Regions from separate parts of the Aliiglaciecola sp. 2_MG-2023 genome, predicted to be linked through region 2. Evidence: riboswitches for the same ligand, from Rfam matches in the RefSeq annotation. Region 2 holds a riboswitch; the other holds the start of a gene.

Region 1 (7,560 bases), on a different contig from region 2:
AGAAATTTGGTGATACTTAGATACGCCTTCTTGGAACTTTTGATAAGACGCGTAAATTTTAGCAAACGTAGGATCCGCAGCGGATTGTTCTTGCATGACTTCAATACTAGCAGCATGTAAAGCAGCAATAACATCTTTAGGAAGAGGGCGCATGTCAACACCATGGGTTTCAACAAGCGCTTGAACGGCATCATTATTAGCCGCGGTATACTCATCCCACATGTCTTGATTCACAGCTCTTGTAGCCACCTCGATAATGGCCTGTAAATCATCAGGCAAAGCTTCATAGGCACTTTTATTAACAATGAACTCTAAACTAGCGCCAGGTTCATGCCAGCCAGAGTGATAATAGTATTTCGCGGCTTTGTATAAACCAAAAGATAAATCGTTGTAAGGCCCAACCCATTCAGTTGCGTCAATGGCACCAGATTGCAATGAAGTGAATAATTCCCCTCCAGTTAACGCCACAGGGATACCACCCAATTTTTTAAGAACTTCAGCTCCCAGCCCTGGAATCCGCATTTTTAAGCCTTGCAAATCTTCAACGCTATTAATTTCTTTTTTAAACCAACCCGCAGTTTGTACGCCGGTATTGCCACCTGCAAAGGGGATTAAATTAAATGGGGCATATAATTCTCGCCACATTTCTATGCCGCCACCGTAGTGCAGCCAAGCATTAAACTCAGTGGCATTCATGCCAAACGGAATAGCGGTAAATATTTGTGCCGCTGGGGCTTTCCCCTTCCAATAATATGATCCTGAATGACCCATTTCAGCGGCACCACTAGAAACAGTATCAAAGACTTCAAATCCAGGGACCATTTGACCTGCGCCAAACACTTTAATTTTTAAGCGGCCGTTAGACATGCGCTCTACTTGTTTAGCAAATGTCTCTGGGGCTCTTCCTAAACCTGGAAAGTTCTTCGGCCACGAAGTAACCAGTTTCCACTGATAGGTTTGTTGCGATTCAGTGGCATTAGAATCGGACGATGACTTGCCACCACAGGAAGCAAGAAGAGCAATCGAAAAAAATAAAGATACAAACTTAAAGGTTTTCATTTAATTGAATCCATAGGGGTCACAAAATCGAAGGCAGCCACGTTACCAGATCCGGCCAAATAGCCAAGCCTATCAATAATAGTAATTGAATAATTATAAAGGGTATCACGCCTTTGTATATTTGAGTGGTCTGAACATTTGCTGGCGCTACACCTCGCAAGTAAAACAGAGCAAATCCGAAAGGTGGTGTCAGAAACGAAGTTTGCAAATTGACGGCAATCATAATACCGAGCCAGATTGGATCTACCCCCATAGCCAGTAGAACCGGCGCGACTATTGGCACTACAACAAAAGTAATTTCAATAAAATCAAGAATAAATCCGAGTAAAAAGATAACAACCATGACCAGTAAAACCGCACTAAAAGCACCACCGGGAAGCTGTTCAAAGAAGTGTTCAATCAACTCTTCACCACCAAAGCCGCGGAAAACCAATGAAAATATCGAAGCACCAATAAGAATCAAAAAGACCATCGCAGTGACACGAGTAGTACCCAACATCACTTCTTTCAATTTTTCTAAACTAAACTGTTTCTTGGCCAAACCCAGTACCAGAGCTCCAGCAGCTCCGACCCCAGCAGCTTCAGTGGGTGTTGCGAAGCCACCTAAAATAGACCCTAGCACCACAAATATTAAGATCAAAGGTGGGAATAAAGCGCCTGCAAGACTGACCTCAGCTTGTGTTTCTCGTTGTTCGTTTCGGACCGTTTTATCGATGTGTCTATTGGCAAACACCACCACGTATAGCAGGTACATCGCCACTAAAATCATACCGGGTACTAAGGCTCCAACAAACAAATCCCCTACCGATACAGACTCAGGTGAAAATATCCCCATATTAAGCTGTGCCTGTTGAAACGCACTAGATAACACATCACCTAACAAAACCAGCGCGATGGAAGGCGGTATAATCTGCCCTAATGTGCCTGTGGCACAAATTGCTCCGGTGGCAAATGAAGGTGAATATCCTTGTTTCAACATTGTCGGTAGTGACAACAGGCCCATAGTGACCACTGTAGCGCCTACAATACCGGTGCTCGCGGCCAGTAACATACCAACCAACACCACTGAAATTGCCAAACCGGAGTTCAACCGTCCAAATACTTGACCCATGGCAATTAATAAATTTTCAGCGACTTTGGATTTTTCTAACATGATCCCCATAAAAACAAACAAGGGCACGGCGATTAAAGTTTGATTTGTCACTATGCCATAAAGACGGCTAGGTACCGCTTGCAAATAAGCGGTATCAAAAACACCAAATAATGCACCCACACCCGCAAAAATTAAAGCGGTTCCAGCTAACGTATATGCCACTGGATAGCCCAGTAACAACGTGAAGCAAACAACTAAGAACATAATCAGAGAGAGGTATTCCATTATTTATCCTCAGTAATCACGTTTTTAGGGTGATTTAAACAAACGCTGATATTGCGAATTAATTCTGAAATTCCCTGCAAAACCATGAGCGCGGCAAATAAAAGTATGAAGGTTTTGAGTAGAAACACCGCTGGTAAGCCACCAGCTGCTTGTGAGTCTTCCATAATATTCCAAGAAGATGCCACGTAATCCCAACAAATAATAAAAATAAATAAGTTAACCGGCAGCATAAAAAATAATGTACCAAAAGTATCTATTTTAGCTTTTTTAACGGTATCGAATCGACTGTAAAATATGTCGACTCTGACGTGGTCATTAACCCGCAACGTATGGGCACTACCTAATAAAAACACACAAGCGTGCAAATACATTACAGATTCTTGCATCGCAATCCAGCCAATATCGAAGCCATACCTTAATATCACGATAAGCAATGTGATTAACGCCATAAACAAAGTAAACCAGCTAACTAATTTGCATATATTATCGTTAATAACGTCAATGGTCCGCGATAGCGAAGCGGCGTTAAACATTCCCATATACCTGTCTTATTATTCTATTTGTACGATATTAAACGTTTTTTTAGCAAATAACGCTAGGGCACAAGGACAAAGATTGCTATATTTTGGCTATATAATAGATTCGGTTTTTCACTCCAAGTTACGCACAGGGTAGTTTTATTTCCTGCGCTTCAGTGAAAACAAAATGGGAATTTGGTGTAAATCCAAAACTGTACCCGCAACTGTAATTAATTGGCATTCTTGCCGATTGAGAGTCAGATACCAGCCGCATCTTTACTTATACCTTTTTTCTAGCGTGCGGGAATACACGATCGACTTGCATAATCATTTCGTTGCGATTTCCCTAAATACCAATAATTTTAAACATCGAATAGGTTGTTACATCGCTTAACATCCCTTCGATAAAACAAAATGGGAAAGACTGTCACACCAATGCTCAAACTGAATAAGCTCAATTACTATATTGCTGATACGCAAATATTATCTGATATTGGGTTTCAGGTAGAAGAGGGAGCGCTAATTGCTGTGGTAGGGCCAAACGGTGCGGGTAAAACCACATTACTAAAATTAATTTCTGGTCAATATCCTTCTGAGCAACAGGTATTTTGGCACTCAAAAGCGCTCGAAAACCTTTCCGCAATTACCCGAGCTAAACAAATAGCAGTAGTGAATCAATTCAATGCGAGTGTTTTCAATCTAAACCTTGAACAAATAGTTAGTATGGGCTTACTTCCTCATCAATCTATATTTTCCAAGGTATCCTCAGAACAAAAAGCAAGGGTTACTGAAGCAATCGCACAGGTTGGTTTAAGGGAGAAAAGTCATCAACTATTTAGTTCGTTGTCGGGGGGAGAACAACAGCGAGGGCAAATTGCCAGAGCGTTAGTTCAAGGTGCGGGACTGTTTGTGTTAGATGAGCCGATAAACCACTTAGATGTGTATTATGAACATCAAATATTATCCTTATTGCGCAAAATAGCGAAACAAAACAAAGTCACTATAGTCATGAGCCTGCACGACTTAAATCACGCGGCCGATTACTGTGACAAAATCGCGCTTTTAGCTCAAGGTCAGTTATTAGCCTTTGGCTATCCTAAAGATGTGTTGACCCAACAGCGATTGCAGCAGGTTTTCAAAACCCCCTGTCAAATTATTGAAAAGCCAGGTGCGAATAAAATAAGAATCGAGTTTTATCCTCCTGATATTGATTTTGACGATTATGAGAAGAATAGAGGCTCAGTCGATGTCTAAGAGTAAATGGGGGATTCTTACCAGCCTCAGCTTACTGAGTATTTTCTGTGGATTGTTTTTTGGCGCAGCAGACCTTGATGTGCTCACCGTATTTCAATGTGTGCTAAATAATTGCCCAGCTAAGGTTGATGACGTTATATTTTGGCAAGTTCGACTACCTCGCGTGCTTGTTGGTTTTTTAGTTGGAGCAGGTTTAGCTGTCGCCGGGGCAACATTACAAAATGTCTATCGCAATCCATTGGCGGATCCCTATTTATTCGGAGTGGTTTCAGGAGCGGGGTTAGGAGCAAGTATTGCGACCCTACTATTCAATGGTAGCTTAGCTTCATACTCTTCAACTTTTGCTTTTCTAGCGCAAATCCCCTTTACTTATGCATTGCCTTTAGCTGCCTTTTTAGGGGCCTTTCTAGCTGTCACTATTGTTCAGATACTATCCCGTAAATTATTTGGAAATCGCACCGAGCATCTACTCTTAGCCGGTGTGGCCGTTTCGTTTATGCTAAGCGCTTTAAGTCATTTTTTATTATTCATGGCTGAGCCCTTTGCTGCCAATAAAGTCATTTTTTGGTTACTCGGAAGTTTAGCCAATGCACAAATGTGGTTCGTGTGGATTATGCTCCCCATCGTCACTATTAGTGTTGTTTTATTGTGGCTTTTCGGTCGTCACATAGACGCAATGTTGTTAGGTGATGAAAATGCGCAAACATTAGGAATTAAAGTAGACTCATTGCGTCTAATGGTTTTAGTCATTTGCGCAGCACTCACCTCATGCATAGTGGCCTATTGCGGCGGAATTGGTTTTGTTGGATTAATGATCCCGCATATTGTCCGAGGTTGGTTTGGGGTAACTAGCCGAAATTTAATAATTGGCTGTGTACTAGTTGGCGGTAGTTTTTTAATTTGGGTCGATGTTGTCGCCAGAGTGATAGTCGACAACCAAGAAATCCCCATTGGGATTATCACCTCCGCAATTGGCAGCCTATTTTTCTTATTTGCCCTACAAAAAAACCGAGGACGTTAAAGTTGCCTTTTCAAATCATCAAAGTCAGGTTTATTTATGGGCTCTTTGCCTTAGCCTGCGCCCTACTCTCTACTTCGATTTGTTTAGCGTCGCAAGGTACTGAGCAGTCATTACAAACGGATAAACAAAATTTAAAAATAATAGCCTTGGCACCACATATTGTAGAGCTGCTATTTGACATAGGTGCTGGCAAGCAAATAATAGCTACTGGTTCATATGCCGACTATCCAGAGCAAGCTAAAACACTGCCCAGAGTGGGAGATCATAGTCGTTTGCAAATCGAAAAAATATTGAAGTTGAAAGCCGATATCGTGATTGCTTGGAGAAGTGGAAACCCACTGGAAGATTTAGCCAGACTAGAACAGTTTGGCATTCCCGTTATTTATTCTGACCCCAAACAATTAGAAGATGTCGCTAAAGAACTCCTCATGTTTGGCGAAGTGACGGGTAGACAAACGGTAGCCCGGTTGCGAGCCGACACCTATGTAACGGGCTTGAAAAAATTGCGCGAGCAATATGCCAATCAAATTCCAATTTCAGTCTTTTTCGAAATATGGTCAGCGCCACTACAAACCATTGCGGGAAATGGATGGCCACAGCAACACTTAAATATTTGCGGCGCACAAAACATCTTTGCTGATTTATCGAATGACTACCCTTCCGTGTCGCTAGAGCAAGTAATTAGTAAAATGCCGCAGGTTATTATTCAACCTAAAGCAAATAAACAATTAGCAAGTAGACTTTATGATTGGCAGAAATTCGATTTTTTGCCGGCGGTAAAAAACGATTTTGTATTTCGCCCTGATGCAGACAGGCTATATCGAATGACGACACGAGTATTGGATGAAGTTCAGGTTATCTGTGAGCAGATTCAACTGGCTAGGAGATACTATCAACAGCAGCAAAGCTGAAGTAATCTATAATTTTAGAAAATGGAGCGCTCCTATAATTAAGAGACACTCCTTAAGTTATCTCAGATTAAGATGCCGCTTGTTTCGAGCCGCCTAAACAATTAGGTGAATCTGGGGAGTTACCGTACAAACTCTGCCACTCTTCACCAGTGTAAGTATGTAACGCCAAAGCGTGTATTTGCTCCGCAAGCTCTTCTTTGAGGACTGCGTTTACCGCTCTGTGGCGATTAATTAAACGCTTACCAGCAAATTCAGGCGTGACCAAAACCACTTTAAAGTGGGTTTCAGCGCCATTAGGTACATTGTGCATAAAGCTTTCGTTGATAACCTCCAAATGTGCTGGATTGAAATGCGACAGCAACTTCTTTTCAATATTATTTTGGATATTCATGATGTGGTCCCTCTGTGTGTCTAACTATAAATTTAGCCTGTTCGGGAAAAATTAAAAAACTATTTTTTCATGTTTTCGACTAAGTGATTGAGTCTGATAGATATAATTTCCGGTCGATGACTCGGCTATTCTTATAACGACTAAATTTGTTGAAATATCTTGCGAAATGTCAGATTTATGCGTCCTGCCATTAATTGACTGCGTTTAGGAAGGCTATGTTGCCAAAATTGTTGGGTATTTCCAGCCATTATTAACAAACTGCCATTGTGCAGTGGTAATCTCACTTTCTGACCGCTTTGCATATGTTTAAAATCGAAATCACGGGTTTGACCTAAAGTTAATGAGGCAATAATCGGTTGTCTACCTAGTTCTATTTCGTTATCGGCATGCCAACCCATGCTGTCTTGCCCGTTGCGATACCAATTTGCCAAAACAGAATTGAAATGGGTTTCACAAACTTGCTCTAAAGTCTTTTTAAGCTGTTGCAACTCGCTGATCCAAGGATTAGGTTGCATACTCAAACCTGAATACTGATAAGTAGCCTCTTGATCTCCGTACCATGCCTGTAAACGCGGAATCGCCACCGTTCGTCCATAGATTTGAATTGAATCTTGTTGCCAAGCTAATTTAGTCTGTAATTTCTGATACAATTCAGTGGCAGTGTCCTGCTCCAAAAAATCTGCCTGATAATGCACATCTGCATCTTTCATCGGCATTTGAGTAAGGCCTGCTTGGTGGGATGAAAATAAATCCTGTTGCATATAACTCACGTGAATCCTGCTGAAATGAACACTAGCTTTAACTTTTTAGGAAAGTCCCTGCAATTATACCGCTATCCAAAGCGATTTACTCACCCTAGTTGGCAAGCATGGGATGCCGCAGACGAATTGATCCTCGATCATATTCAACAAAACCAAGACAATATCGATCAAACCAATATTGTTATCCTGAATGATGATTTTGGCGCGCTAAGCTGCTGGTTGCACGACGCCAACATTCACCATGTGAGTGATTCTCTAGTTTCCCAG
Region 2 (7,560 bases):
GGTTGTTAATTTGGAAGCTAGATTCCACTTTATCAAACTCGGCAGTATCAACGCCTTTGGCTAGGAAAATATTTCTTAACTCAGGTGTGCCTGTAATAGGTTGACGCTGTAAATGAATATAACTAAAAATAGCACTATTCATTTCTTCTTCTTTGTCCATAGTTCTGCCTATTAACAAGGCTTTTGTTGCGGCATCTTGTATTTGTGTGCTGGTAAAACGCATAAAGTTAACATGCACCTTTTTAAATGTGACATCTTTATCTAACTTTAGTTTTATCTGTTCAACAATAGGTTCGAAGTTATAACAGTGAGGACACCAGAAAGAAAAGAACTCTAGTACTTCAGGCTTTTCAGAAACCTCATCATTAATCACTAGGTAATGTTTACCTTCTTTCCATTTAGATGGAATTTCGGCTTGTTCTGATGAGCTCTCTTTGGAGCAGGCTTGCAGAGATAATAGTAAAAATAACGCTAATACAGTTGATAGTTTTTTCATATCAATCAATTCCTTCAAAAATTTATCAAAGGTTATCATAGCTAGTAAAAGATTAGGTATAGTTAATCAGTCAGATGAATACAATCTGTGGATGAAATGCATAAAAAAACCGCTTCTCGAAGCGGTTTTTTGTATCTTGCATTATTTCTACAAGCTAATCGTCGTTGCGACAAAAAAGTTTTGGCCTGCGGTATTGAAGCCATTTACTTCTTGATAGTTCTCATCAAAAAGGTTGTTTACACCCGCTTTGATGCTGACTGATTCAACTATTTGCCAACGGGCAGTTAGGTTCGTAAGTTGATAGTCATCTATTTCCACGCCACCAATATCTACCGCATTTCTGACACTTCTATAGGTCAATTCAGCACTGAGTTTGTCATCTAACCAAGCTTGTCTAATACCTAGGTTGAATTTATTTTTAGGCCTTCTCAAACGAACTTCACCGTCACTGTCTTGTGCATCATTGTAGGTATAATTAGCCCAGACTTTTAATCCGTTAGCGAATACTTGTTCAACGCTTGTTTCAACCCCTTTAGATTCACTTTCACCGAAAGACTGCAAATATCCTTGGTAAGCAGCTAAATCAAATACGATTTCGTTTTCGATGGATTGTTTGAAAAATACCATTTCAGCGCTCAATCCATTATGAGTATCGATGACGAAACCCAGATCCAAACCTTCACTATTTTCTTCGGCCAATTGCAAGCCTGCAGCTTCACCGTATGCATAAGGGCCATCGTTATAACTTTGCTCATACAAACTTGGCGCCCGGAAGCCGGTTCCGTATGTCGTTTTAAATTTTACATCCGCAAAATCAAATGAAACTACTTTGACTGCACCTAAGCGGACGCTATTGTGTTTACCGAAGGTGTCATTGTCGTCGTATCTGTAGCCTAGATTAAACGCCAATTGATTTGAAAACTGACCTAACCACTCAACAAATAGACTTTTCTGACTTCTGTCTAAATCACTGCTTTCGATTTCTTGGGTTTCTTTTTCAAGACCAAATACAAGATCGTGCTGTTTCCAGTTTACACTTCCAATGTATTCAAACTTATCGATAGTGCCTGAATTGGTAAATCCATACTCACCATTATTGATAAAATCTCTTTCAACATCCGTTTTGTTGTAAGCGATTTGGTGTTGACTATGACTGTCTTGATAACTCAAAGCGCCACGGAAAGTTTGCTGATCCGCTTCCGTTGTGCACTGATTAATTTGTGCAAAGGTGGTGTTGTCGTAACAGCCGTCGTATTGATTTTCTGCATCAACATTACGAAATACCAAAGAAGCTGCAATTTTATCAGTTAATTCCAGTTGGCCTTTAAAGTGAACAGTTTGGTTATCGTAGCCATCTTTTTCACCGCTTTCATCGCTAACTTGCGCGTTAAAACCGTCACTTTTAACTTTCGATGCTGACAACGAAAATGAACCGCTGTTGTTGCCGCCAGCAACATTAGCGTTTAATACTTGTGTATCAAAAGACCCTGCTGCAAGTGTACCACTGGCTTCAAAACCTTTGGTTAGTTGCTTGCTGTACATACTTATAACGCCGCCGGCATCTGCGCCGTAGGAAAGACCTTGGGTGCCTCGCAATATTTCTATTCGCGACAACTGATCAATCAGAACATCATCAAAAATCGGCGCAACTTGAGGAGATGAAGTGTCACTGAGTTCCACGCCATCAATATATAGTTTGGTTCTGAACCCTTCTTCACCACGAATTCTAACCACAGTACTTTTACCCAAACCGCCAGAATTAGACACGCCGACACTTGGCGTTTGACGTAAAATTTCAGTTACATTGAGAGCTGTTTGCATTTCAATATCGCTCTCATCTAATACTGAAACACTGGTGGCTAGTCGATTGGTTGGCAATTGAATACGGCTAGACACAACGGTCATCTTTTCAATGTCTTGTTGATTTTGCTGTTTTTGTGTTTGCGCATAGAGAGAGGGAGATGCCAGTGCCAAGCTAACGCTTAACGCTAAAAGAGTCGTTTTATTTTGCATGTTGTTTAGCCTTGTTAAGTACTCCGCCCGAGTACTATGTCATATGAATTACAGTTTGGAGTTTTGACTACAAACCTATGCTTCTCAGGCCGGTATCCGGGCTCACAAGTGTCCTAATAAAGACTCGATTAATAACCTTCCCATTTTTTCAAACAGTGGTAACTTATTAATCAAAAATACCCTTGAGTATCACTTGCTTACCGTTGCGGGGGCAGCGTCAGCATTAATCAGATTGGTATCTGATTGCACTGTCTTCCCGTTTAACCACCAGTGGTGGCACCTAAGAGGTGTGCATTATATCTATCTGTTCTTAAAAAAATAGGATTTTATAATTTTGTAATTAAAATAAGGTCAAGCTTGGCTCTTGGAGTGCGGAATATTGCTCTTTTAACGCTAATATTTGTTGTTCCCAATATTTGGCGTCGGCAAACCAAGGGAACGCTTGCGGGAAGGCAGGATCTTGCCAACGGCGGGATAACCAAGCCATATAATGGACCATACGCATAGCTCGCAATGGTTCAATTAAACTGAGTTGGCTGCTGTCAAATTGTGAAAATTCTTCATAGGCTTCTACCAATGTGTCCATTTGGATTCGTTGTTGGTAGGTATCACCAGACAACATCATCCAAAGATCCTGAATTGCAGGTCCCATTCTACAATCATCTAAGTCGACAAAGGTTGGGCCATCTCGCCATAGAATATTGCCTGGATGACAGTCGCCGTGCAGACGAATGGATGAATTCGGTTTATACAAGCTTGCCGCTAATTCAGTAACTTGTTCTAAAATCGTAAAAAAAGCCGTATGCAAACTGCTGGGGATAAGTTCGGTTTTATGCAAGGTTGCGTTTGCATCAAGCAAATGCTCTTGAATACTAAAAGTAGGACGGAAACTAAACGGCTGGCCTTTAGATACTTGATGGATGCGACCGATAAACCGTCCCATCCATTCAAGCTGATCTAGATTATCGACTTCAAATTGTCTGCCACCAACCGATGGGAAGATGGCAAAGTAAAAACCCTGATAACTATGTAATGATTCATTATTGGTGCGTAAAGGTGCAACCACAGGAATTTCATGATCATGCAGTTCTTGTGCGAAGTCATGTTCCTCCTGAATTTGCTCGCGACTCCAGCGCTGTGGTCGGTAAAACTTAGCCACATATCGACGCTTATCATCGCAAATAAATTGATAAACCCTGTTTTCATAACTGTTCAGTGCCAACAATCCCGAATCTACTAGGTATCCTCGGGATTCAATGGCATCCAGTATTGTATCAGGACCAAGTTGCGCAAAATCAAAGGTAGTCGCAATTGAGTCACTCATCGATATATGAACTTACTAGTTTCACTCATTTGAACAGGATCGTCACTGTCTGTTGAGGTCACCTTAAACTGAAATTCAGTCACGGTTTCATTTAACGCATAGGGATCGATTGCGATGCTAATAGGTAAGTTCAACACTTCCCCGCCAGCAACAGTCACCTGAGTTGGACCGATATATTTATTGCCTTCTAAGCCAACCACATCAATTTTATAGGTGTGCTCAGCTTGGGATTTATTCAGTACTTTTAAGGTATAAACATTTTCAATTAGACCATCATTTGTTTCTCTGAATAACGAATTTCGGTCTCTGATAATGTCTACTTCTAGTGGTACCCGAGCAATAATTTCATAGGCCAAAAGAGAGGTCATGATAAACAGTACTATGGCATAACCAATCAATTTGGGACGGAATATCTTAGTTTTACCGCCGGCCAATTCATGTTCTGACGTAAAGCTAATGAGTCCTTTGGGATAATTCATTTTTTCCATTACCCCATTACACGCGTCTACACAGGCACCGCAGTTAATACATTCGTATTGCAAACCATTGCGAATATCTATACCTGTTGGGCACACTTGAACACACAAGTTGCAATCGATACAGTCACCAATGCCTTTTTGTTTAATCTCTTCGTGACTGGTTTTTCTGGAACGAGGTCCTCGTTTTTCGCCTCGAGTTGGATTATACGCAACGGTAAAGGTATCTTTATCAAACATTGCTGATTGAAATCTGGCGTAGGGGCATATGTGAGTACACATAATTTCACGCATCCAGCCAGCATTACCGTATGTGCAAACCGTAAAGAAAATGACTGAAAAGCCCGCCCAAAAACTAACGTCAAAGGTAAAGAAATCAATAAATAACTGGTTAATCGGCGTGAAATAACCGACAAAGGTCAATGCTGTTAACAAGGCCACCGACACCCAAGCGAAGTGTTTCAGGGCCTTTCGCCAGAATTTGTCGAAATCCATTTCACGCTGGTCTAATTTAATCCGCTTGTTTCTAGCACCTTCTATTTTTTCTTCAAACCAAATATAAATGAAAGTCCAAGTGGTTTGTGGACACATAAAGCCACACCAAACTCGTCCGGCAAAGGTGGTTACAAAGAATAATGCGAAGGCACCAATAATAAGGATCCAAGCCAATAAGGTTAAATCTTGAGGCCAAAGAGTCAGACCAAATATATTAAAGCGCTGAGCTCCAATATCAAATAGTACCGCTTGATGTGAGTTAAATTGAATCCACGGGATGAGCGCAAAAATGCCAAGAAATATTAAGCCAAAAAAACGTCGAAAGGTTTCTAGTGTGCCTTCAACAGCGCGGACATATATTCGACTTCGTGGGGTGTACGCGTTTTCGTGTTGACTGGCTTCTGGTTGGTGAACTTTTACAGTGGATATATCTTTGATTGGAATGCGTTCACTCATTCATCTTTCCTTTACGGGACTGCTAGAAACTCCGGCGAATTCGAAATTTCTATAGGTTAGTAATTAATCCCCCTATTATCGCACAGACTGCTCGCTAGTTGTTAATCTGGATCAATGAATTAACTGGTTTTTTTATCGATTCAACCCTATTTAGGTCGCACCCCGTTAAGAACAATAGACTGAATGTTATTTAAGGTCGACGCAAAAAATTCCGGGTCGTCTAAATTTTGACCGGTTACAGCCTCCACTTGCACACGGAAATCAGCATAGTGTTGGGTTGTTGCCCAAATACTGAAAATTAAATGATAGGGATCGATTGGCGCCAGTTTACCTGCTTCAATCCAACCTGAAATAACTTGAACTTTGGCTTCAACAATTGCCCTCAGTGGTGATTCGAGTTGATTGAACAAAAGCGGAGCACCTTGCACTACTTCCATACAAAATAAACGAGATTCCTTGGGGTTGTCGCGAGATAAAGCTAATTTTACTTCGATATAATTCGAAATGGCTTCGATGGGATCTTGCTCTGAATTAAACCCCTGTAGCGGCATTAACCAAACGTCTAATAATTGCTGAATTACCTCCACATAAAGCTGTTCTTTACTGGCAAAATAGTAGAGTAAGTTTGTTTTCGATACTTTGGCTAAGTCTGCGATCTGTTCAACACTTGTGCCGTGCACACCGTTACTCGAAAACAAGTCGAGGGCCGCTTGCATTATCACTTTTCGTTTATTGCGTTTTGCTTCAGTACGCTTACTTTGCGTTTTGGGGCTTGAGACACGTTTCGACTTTTTTTGTGTTTTTTTCACTAATGTTGAACTCATATGTCTACTTATATCCCATTTTAGTTTATTCCCTGTCCACTATGTTTTAACCAAGATTGAGAAATTAAGCAATCCCAAGAGTTTGTAATTTTTAATAATTAGCCTAATTGTAGTTCTTATGTTTAGCACTTTGTGCAGCTTCTAAACTGCAAGCTGGTGGAATGACAGATGCCAAATGACAGTTTTTTTGTTTATGCCTAACATAGGTGTAGAGTATAAAACTGATGAGTTTAGTCAGCGTTTATTTTAACCCCTCAATCACCATTTGAATGGATGTTAAATAGAAGCTTAATGTGAAGTGCCTTTAACCCAACCCATTTTTGGAATTTAAAAACATGACAACCCAATTAGATGACACCGCGTTAGCGCAATTATTTACTCATGCCCATACTCACACTGCTTGGCAAGACCAAAACATACCTGAAGAATTATTGTTGCAGTTATATGACCTAGTTAAGTTGGGCCCAACCTCGGCAAATTGTAGTCCTGCTCGTTTTGTATTTATTCGCTCTGATGAGGCTAGAGAAAAACTAAAACCTGCTTTATCTAAGGGCAATGTGGAACAAACAATGAGCGCACCCTGTACCGTCATTGTTGCATACGATAGTGAATTTTATGAACAGCTACCTAGATTATTCCCCTATGCTGATGCTCGCAGTTGGTTTACATCCAGCCCTGATGCAGCCTATGAAACCGCTATGCGCAATAGTTCGCTACAAGGCGCTTATTTAATTAGTGCTGCCAGAGCGCTAGGGCTAGACACAGGGGCAATGTCAGGGTTTAATCCTGAACTACTGAATCAAATTTTCTTCGAAAACAGTACGTGGAAAGTGAATTTCTTGATTAACTTAGGATACGGCGATGGCACAAAAGTGCATAAGCGACTTCCGCGTTTGGGGTTTGAAGAAGCTTGTAAAATTTTATAGTCCTTTGGCTTTACTCTCCAGCTAAAGGCAAATGTACTTAGGAGTGGTCCAGTGGAACCAGATACACAACAGTTATCTTCACAATCTGAAGGGATATCTTGCATTAGCCCCGAGTGTTTTAGAGATAGTATGGCAAGTTTAGCCGGTGCTGTGAACGTAGTAACGACATCTACTGTCAGTGGAGATGTGGGGTTTACCGCAACTGCTGTATGCAGTGTAAGTGATAGCCCGGCGACATTATTAGTATGTTTAAATCGCAGTACATCAGTACATAGTGCATTTGTTGATAGTCCTTACTTAGCAATAAATACACTCTCCGAAGGCCATGAACAACTGTCTAATATATTCGGTGGTAAGGCAACAATGCCAGACCGTTTTGCAGTCGGGAAATGGGAGACACTGAAAACGGGCTCACCTGTGCTCGCTGATGCGGCAGTGAGCTTTGACTGTAAAGTGACTCATATTCAAAGTGTTGCCACACACGATGTCTTCTTCTGTGAAGTGGTAGCCGTTAAACGGGATGAAACGGCTGGGGCGCTGGTGTATTACC

Evidence for each region. Region 2 has a riboswitch for cobalamin ahead of Q4567_RS14825 (TonB-dependent siderophore receptor). Riboswitches for the same ligand answer to the same signal wherever they lie in the genome.
Region 1: linked by a shared signal. The riboswitch ahead of Q4567_RS02025 (ABC transporter ATP-binding protein) and the one ahead of Q4567_RS14825 (TonB-dependent siderophore receptor) in region 2 are both predicted to bind cobalamin.

What each region holds. Positions count from the first base shown of each region.
Region 1 is NZ_JAUORY010000002.1:16,433-23,992, reverse strand. Features, by position in the region: gene Q4567_RS02040 (TRAP transporter substrate-binding protein) at 1-1,059, opposite strand, end outside; gene Q4567_RS02035 (TRAP transporter large permease subunit) at 1,079-2,437, opposite strand; gene Q4567_RS02030 (TRAP transporter small permease subunit) at 2,437-2,976, opposite strand; cobalamin riboswitch at 3,093-3,243, shown strand; gene Q4567_RS02025 (ABC transporter ATP-binding protein) at 3,370-4,209, shown strand; gene Q4567_RS02020 (iron ABC transporter permease) at 4,202-5,230, shown strand; gene Q4567_RS02015 (cobalamin-binding protein) at 5,233-6,141, shown strand; gene Q4567_RS02010 (BolA family transcriptional regulator) at 6,209-6,532, opposite strand; gene Q4567_RS02005 (alpha-ketoglutarate-dependent dioxygenase AlkB) at 6,673-7,293, opposite strand; gene Q4567_RS02000 (methyltransferase) at 7,318-7,560, shown strand, end outside.
Region 2 is NZ_JAUORY010000015.1:37,712-45,271, forward strand. Features, by position in the region: gene Q4567_RS14820 (thiol:disulfide interchange protein DsbA/DsbL) at 1-496, opposite strand, end outside; gene Q4567_RS14825 (TonB-dependent siderophore receptor) at 644-2,509, opposite strand; cobalamin riboswitch at 2,579-2,808, opposite strand; gene Q4567_RS14830 (serine/threonine protein kinase) at 2,850-3,833, opposite strand; gene ccoG (cytochrome c oxidase accessory protein CcoG) at 3,830-5,260, opposite strand; gene rutR (HTH-type transcriptional regulator RutR) at 5,407-6,084, opposite strand; gene Q4567_RS14845 (malonic semialdehyde reductase) at 6,420-7,010, shown strand; gene Q4567_RS14850 (flavin reductase) at 7,062-7,560, shown strand, end outside.